2 regions of the Stenotrophomonas rhizophila genome follow, and region 2 is predicted to be linked to the other one. Evidence: predicted binding sites of a transcription regulator. Region 2 holds the regulator's gene; the other holds the start of a gene.
The links. Region 2 encodes FliA, which starts transcription of late flagellar genes. Its sites were predicted from a motif close to TAAAGTTTNNCNNNCNNNGGCCGATAA; they were not measured.
Positions count from the first base shown of each region.

Region 1: BAY15_RS11490 (methyl-accepting chemotaxis protein) is a predicted target of FliA. The motif match lies at 1,453-1,479, and genes of this name have one in related genera.

Region 1 is NZ_CP016294.1:2,566,322-2,569,725, reverse strand. Features, by position in the region: gene BAY15_RS11495 (PAS domain-containing protein) at 1-1,412, shown strand, start outside; gene BAY15_RS11490 (methyl-accepting chemotaxis protein) at 1,616-3,404, shown strand, end outside.
Region 2 is NZ_CP016294.1:2,081,758-2,085,161, reverse strand. Features, by position in the region: gene BAY15_RS09415 (AAA family ATPase) at 1-359, shown strand, start outside; gene BAY15_RS09410 (MinD/ParA family ATP-binding protein) at 346-1,233, shown strand; gene BAY15_RS09405 (RNA polymerase sigma factor FliA) at 1,230-1,976, shown strand; gene cheY (chemotaxis response regulator CheY) at 1,993-2,385, shown strand; gene BAY15_RS09395 (protein phosphatase CheZ) at 2,385-2,999, shown strand; gene BAY15_RS09390 (chemotaxis protein CheA) at 3,004-3,404, shown strand, end outside.

The DNA.
Region 1 (3,404 bases), 480 kb from region 2:
GCATGGGCTACGTCGGCATGGCGGTGGACATCACCCCGCTGCTGGAAATGCGCGAGCAGGCCTACCTGGCGGCGGAGAAATTCGCGGGTGCCTTCTCGTCGGCCGCGCTCGGCATGGCACTGGTGTCGCTGGAAGGGCGCTGGCTGGACGTCAACGACGCGCTGTGCGGCATTCTCGGCTACACGCGCGCCGAGCTGCTGGAGATTGATTTCCAGACCCTGACCCATCCCGACGACCTGCATGCCGACCTGGCCCTGGTGGGTGACCTGCTGGCCGGTCGCCGCGACCACTACCACATGGAGAAGCGGTACCTGGGCAAGGGCGGCAACGTGGTCTGGGGCCGGCTGTCGGTATCGCTGGTGCGTGCGCCGCACGGCGAGCCACTGCATTTCGTCTCGCAGATCCAGGACGTCACCGTGCAGCGCTCCAGCGGCCAGCAGCTGCGCGAATCGGAGCACCGCACCCGGGTGACCCTCGATGCGGTCGCGGACATGGTGCTCACCCTGGATATGGCGGGGCACATCCAGTACGCCAATGCGGCCGCCACCCGCGCGCTCGCCGGCGAGGGCGCCGCGCCGGTCACCGGCAGCCAGGTCCAGGACGTGATGGAGCTGACCACCGAATACGCCCCGCGCTCGCCGCTGGACCTGGCCGTGCTGCTGGACGCGGAGAGCAATGCGGTGGACCTGCATTCGGACCTGCTGCTGTCGGTGGGGGCGCAGTTGGTGCCAGTGGACCTGACCCGGGCCTGGCTGCAGGGCGAGGACGGGCAGGTGAGTGGCACAGTGTGGGTGATCCGTGATGTGACCCAGCAGCGCGCCCGCCAGCGCGAGGCCCGCCACCTGGCCGAAGTCGACCCGTTGACCGAGCTGAGCAACCGGCGCGGCTTCGAAGCGCACCTGCAGGAGGCCATCACCCGGGTGGCCCGCACCGGGCAGTCGGCCTCGCTGATGTTCATCGACCTGGACAACTTCAAGCCGATCAATGACAGCCACGGCCACCTGGCGGGAGACGCCATGCTGTGGGCGGTCGCCACCGTGCTCCGGCATGGCGTGCGCGATTCGGACATCGTGGCACGGCTGGGCGGCGATGAATTCGCGGTGATCCTGGCTGGCTGCTCGCTCCGGCGCGCGCGGCGCATCGCCAGTGACCTGCTGGAATCGGTGCGCACGCTCAGCGTGCCATGGGGCGCGGGACGCCTGGTGGTCGGCACCAGCATCGGCATCGCCGCGATCGGTGGCCACATGAGCGTGGATGCGGCGGTCGCCGCAGCGGACGCCCAGTGCTACCGGGCCAAGGCGCTGGGCAAGAACAACGTGCAGGTCGAAGCGCCCGTGCACGGTGGCCCCGACCCCCTGGACGTGGGTGACGCAGAACTCGATGGCGAGAGCAGCGAAGGCGGCCCAGGCTGAACCTGCTCAGGGTTGACGTCCCAGTACCGTGCCCGATACCTCAAGCTTGATGGCCGAGGGTCGATACCTTCCTCGCAATCGGCCCCACCCCGCAGACGTCTTCGCAGGTCCCGAAGCCAACGTGATTCCGCGCCGCACAGCACCCGCGTCGCCTCCCCATCAGCTGATCGGACATCGAGGATATGGAAATGTTCAGCTCAAGCATGCAGTTGCCCCTGTCGGCAGCGGACACGGCTTCCGCCCCCGTATCGCGCTGGCGCCCGTTCGCCGCGCTGTTCAGCGCGCGCCGCGCGCTGCGCGACGACGCCCGGCAGGCCGCACTGCACCAGGCCGAGCTGGAAGCGCAGGTCGCCGCGCTGCACCGGGTCCAGGCGGTGATCGAGTTCGCGCTCGACGGCACCATCCTGACCGCCAATGCCAACTTCCTGCAGGCGCTCGGCTACTCGCTGGACGAGGTGCGCGGGAAGCACCATGCCATGTTCGTCGACCCGGCCCAGGTCGCCACCCCGGCGTATCGCGAGTTCTGGGCGCGGCTCGGCCGCGGCGAGTACGACGCCGGCCAGTACCGCCGTTTCGGCAAGGGCGGGCGCGAGATCTGGATCCAGGCCTCGTACAACCCGGTGCTGGACCCGAACGGGCGCCCGTACAAGGTCGTCAAGTTCGCCACCGACATCACTGCCCAGATGATGCAGGCGGCCGATTTCGCCGGCCAGCTCGCGGCCATCAACAAGTCGCAGGCGGTGATCGAGTTCAGCCTCGATGGCCGCATCCTCGGCGCCAACGAGAATTTCCTGGCCACTACCGGCTATACGCTGGAGGAAGTGCGCGGCCAACACCATGCCATGTTCGTCGCCGCCGACTACCGCGGCAGCGACGAGTACCGCGCGTTCTGGGAGAAGATGGGGCGGGGCGAGTACGACGCCGGCCAGTACCGGCGCGTCGGCAAGGGCGGACGTGACATCTGGATCCAGGCGTCCTACAACCCCGTCCTGGACGTGGACGGCCGCCCGCTCAAGGTGGTCAAGTACGCCACCGACATCACCGCCCAGGTCCGCGACAGCCAGGCCCTGCAGCAGGCGGTGGCGCAGACCCGCGAGGTGGTGGCCGCCGCGCAGGGGGGCGACCTTACCGGGCACATCGCCGTCGATGACAAGACCGGCCCCATCGCCGAACTGTGCTGCGGCATCAACGCGCTGGTCGAAGCGATGGCCGGCATCATCGGGCAGATCAAGTTTGCCGCCGACACCATTGCCCTCGGCGCCAGCGAAATCGCGGTCGGCAACGCCGACCTGTCCCAGCGCACCGAGCAGCAGGCCGCGTCGCTGGAAGAAACCGCGGTATCCATGAAGGACCTGGCCGATACCGTGCGGCGCACCGCCGACAATGCCCGCCAGGCCAGCGAACTGGCCAGTGGCGCGGTGGGCGTGGCGGCGCAGGGCGGGCAGGTGGTGCACGAGGTGGTGTCGACCATGGCGCTGATCAACGAGTCCTCGCGCCGCATCGTCGACATCATCGGCGTGATCGATGGCATTGCCTTCCAGACCAACATCCTGGCGTTGAACGCGGCGGTGGAAGCGGCCCGCGCGGGCGAACACGGGCGGGGATTCGCGGTCGTCGCGGCGGAAATCCGCTCGCTGTCGCAGCGTTCGGCCGGCGCGGCCAAGGAGATCAAGCAGCTGATAACCGACTCGGTGGACAAGGTCGGTACCGGCACCAGCCAGGTAGAGAGCGCCGGGCGCACCATGGACGAGATCGTGGTCAACGTGCGGCGGGTCAGCCACCTGATGACCGAGATCAGCACGGCCACCCGCCAGCAGAGCGAGGGGATCACCCAGATGAACCGGGCGGTCGACCAGATCGACGAGGGCACCCAGCAGAACGCCGCGCTGGTCGAGGAGGCCTCCGCCGCGGCGCGCAGCATGGAAGAGCAGGCCAGCCAGCTGCTGCAGACCGTGGCGGCGTTCCGGGTGGATGCGGCGGTGGCCACGGCGC
Region 2 (3,404 bases):
CGCGTGACCGCGCCCTGGCCGCCCAGCTGCAGTGGCTCCGCGCCGCCCCGCAGATCCGCACGCTGCTGGTGCTGCCGGCCAACACCAGCTTCGGCGACATGGACGAGGTGGTCCGCCGCTTCAGCGGCGCCAACCCGCAGGGCGTGGTGCTGAGCAAGCTGGACGAGACCGGCCGCTTCGGTACCGCGCTGTCGGTGGCCGTCGACCACCGCCTGCCGATCACCTGGGTCACCGACGGGCAGGACGTTCCCGAAGACCTGCACCGGGCCAGTGCAGCCAATCTTGTACTTCGCCTTGAAGATTTGCGCCGCGCGGCCGATATGCCCTGCAACCCGGAGTTGAACCATGCCGTCGCGTGAGTATGAAAACCTGACCAGGACCTTCCCGTTGTCGGCCACCCGCAGCCAGCCGCTGGGCCCGGTCCGCACCATCGCCGTCACCGGCGGCAAGGGCGGCGTGGGCAAGACCAATGTGTCGGCCAACCTGGCCGTGGCGCTGGCCGACATGGGCAAGCGCACGCTGCTGCTGGATGCCGACCTGGGCCTGGCCAACATCGATGTGATCCTGGGCCTGCAGCCCAAGCTGACCCTGGCCGACCTGGTCGCCGGGCGCTGCACGCTGGATGAAGTGATCCTGGAAGGCCCGGGTGGCGTGCTGGTGGTGCCGGCCGCGTCGGGCCGCCGCCACATGGCCGAACTGCAGCCGGCCGAACACGTGGGCCTGGTCAACGTGTTCTCCGAACTGGAACGCGATCTGGACTTCATGGTGGTCGACACCGCCGCCGGCATCACCGACGGCGTGCTCACCTTCTGCCAGGCCGCCCAGGACACCGTGGTGGTGGTCTGCGACGAACCGGCCTCGATCACCGATGCCTATGCGCTGATCAAGGTGCTCTCGCGCGAACGTGGCGTGGACCGCATCCAGGTGGTCGCCAACATGGTGCGTGATCCGAACGAAGGCCGCGTGCTCTACGAAAAGCTGAGCCGGGTCTGTGACAAGTTCCTGGCCGATGTCTCGCTGAACTACCTGGGCTGCGTGCCGCAGGACGACTGGTTGCGCCTGTCGGTGCAGCGCCAGCAGCCGGTGGTGAAGGCCTACCCGTCCAGCCCGTCGGCGCAGGCGATCGCCGAGATCGCCCGGCGCACCGCCCGCTGGCAGGCCCCGACCGAGCCGCGCGGCGGCGTTGAATTCTTCCTGGAACGCATCCTCAAGCAACGCGGGGTGACCGCATGAAAGGCGCCGCACAATACAAAGAGGTGCAGCGCGCCGCTGCCAACGAGTGCATTGCCCAGCACTCGGACCTGGTCCGGCGCATCGCCCACCACCTGGCCGCACGCCTGCCGGCCAGCGTTGAAGTCGACGACCTGATCCAGGCCGGCATGATGGGCCTGATCGAGGCCTCGCGCAGCTACGACGCCGACCAGGGCGCCTCGTTCGAAACCTACGCCTCGATCCGCATCCGCGGCTCGATGATCGACGAGATCCGCCGCGGCGACTGGGTGCCGCGTTCGGTGCACCGCCGTGCCCGCGACGCCGCGTCCACCATCCGCCGGCTGGAGCAGACCACCGGCCGCGCCGCCAGCGCCACCGAAGTGGCCGCCGCGATGGACATGCCGCTGCCCGACTACCTGCGCCTGATGGAAGACGCCGCGCGTGGCCAGGTGCTGAGCCTGGAATCGCGGATCGAAGACCAGGGCGAGCTGGATACCGTCGCCCAGGGCGGCCCGACTCCGCAGCAGGTGCTGGAGCGCGGCGAATTCGGCCGCGAGCTGGGCAATGCGATCGGCCTGCTGCCCGAACGCGAACAGCTGGTGCTGTCGCTGTACTACGAGCAGGAACTGAACCTGAAAGAGATCGGCGCGGTGCTCGGCGTCAGCGAGTCGCGCGTCTGCCAGATCCATGGCCAGGCAGTGCTGCGCCTGCGTGGCCGACTGAAGATCTTCGAGGCGGCCGACGCCGGCCTCGAGAACACTTGATACCGAGGAAAGTGCTTTGAACAAGAACATGCGTATCCTGATCGTCGACGACTTCTCGACCATGCGTCGTATCGTCAAGAACCTGCTGGGCGATCTGGGCTTCACCAATACGGCCGAAGCCGAGGACGGGCATGCCGCGCTGGCCCTGCTGCAGAGCCAGTCGTTCGATTTCGTGGTCACCGACTGGAACATGCCGGTCATGACCGGTATCGACCTGCTCAAGGCGATCCGCGCCGACGCCAAGCTCAAGACCCTGCCGGTGCTGATGGTCACCGCCGAAGCCAAGCGCGAGCAGATCATTGAAGCCGCCCAGTCCGGCGTGAACGGCTACATCATCAAGCCGTTCACCGCCCAGACCCTGGAAGAAAAGCTCGGCAAGATCTTCGAGCGCCTGGCGGCCAGCGCGTGATGGAAACCCTTCGCGACAAATCGGCGCTGGTGCAGCGCCTGCAGGATGCCCTGGCCGCGCTGGAAAGCGGCGACGAAGCCGGCTGGCGCCGGGAAATCGACGCCCTGGCCGCGCTGCGCACCCAGCCGATGATGGCCGGGCTGAACCGCCTTGCCCGCGAACTGGGCCAGGCGCTGGGCGAACTGCCCACCCTGCCCAGCGAAGCCGGCGAGCTTGACGATGCCTGCGCGCGCCTGGACCACGTGGTGGCGATGACCGAACAGGCCACCCACCGCACCCTGGACCTGGCCGAGGAATGCCGCGCGCTCACCGAGCAGCTGCGTGCCAACGGGCTGAGCCCGGACCAGGACCAGCAGCTGGACCGCATCCGCCACAACCTCACCGAGATCGCGCTCACCCAGAGCTACCAGGATCTCACCGGGCAGATCATCCGCCGCGTGGTGGGCATCGTGCGCCGCGTGCACGAAGGCTTCGGCGCGCTCGGCCTGCCGCCGCCGGACGACAGCGCGCACAAGCGCGACAACGGCCTGGCCGGTCCGGCCGTGAGCGGCCTGGACCGCCATCAGGTGTCACAGGTCGACGCCGACGACCTGCTTTCCGATTTGGGGCTTTGAAACCATGAGTGCTGTTCCAGACGACATTGCTGCAGACTTCATCCTCGAGGCCCAGGAGATCCTGGATCGCCTCGGCGAACAGCTGGTGTCGCTGGAGCAGTCGCCCCAGGACAGCGACCAGCTCAACGCGGTGTTCCGCGGGTTCCACACGCTCAAGGGCGGTGCCGGCTTCCTGGGCATCCAGGCCATGGTCGAGCTGTGCCACGCCGCCGAAGAAACCCTTGGCATGGCCCGCTCGGGCCAGGCCGTGCTGCAGGCCCACCATTTCGACGCCGGCCAGCAATCGCTGGATTACCTGCAGTCGATGCTGGATTCGGTGGCCGCCGGCACCGAGCCGGGCTATGCCCCGCCGGAACTGATCGCGCAGTTCGACGTCAACGGACCGGCCACGCCGGCACCGGCCGC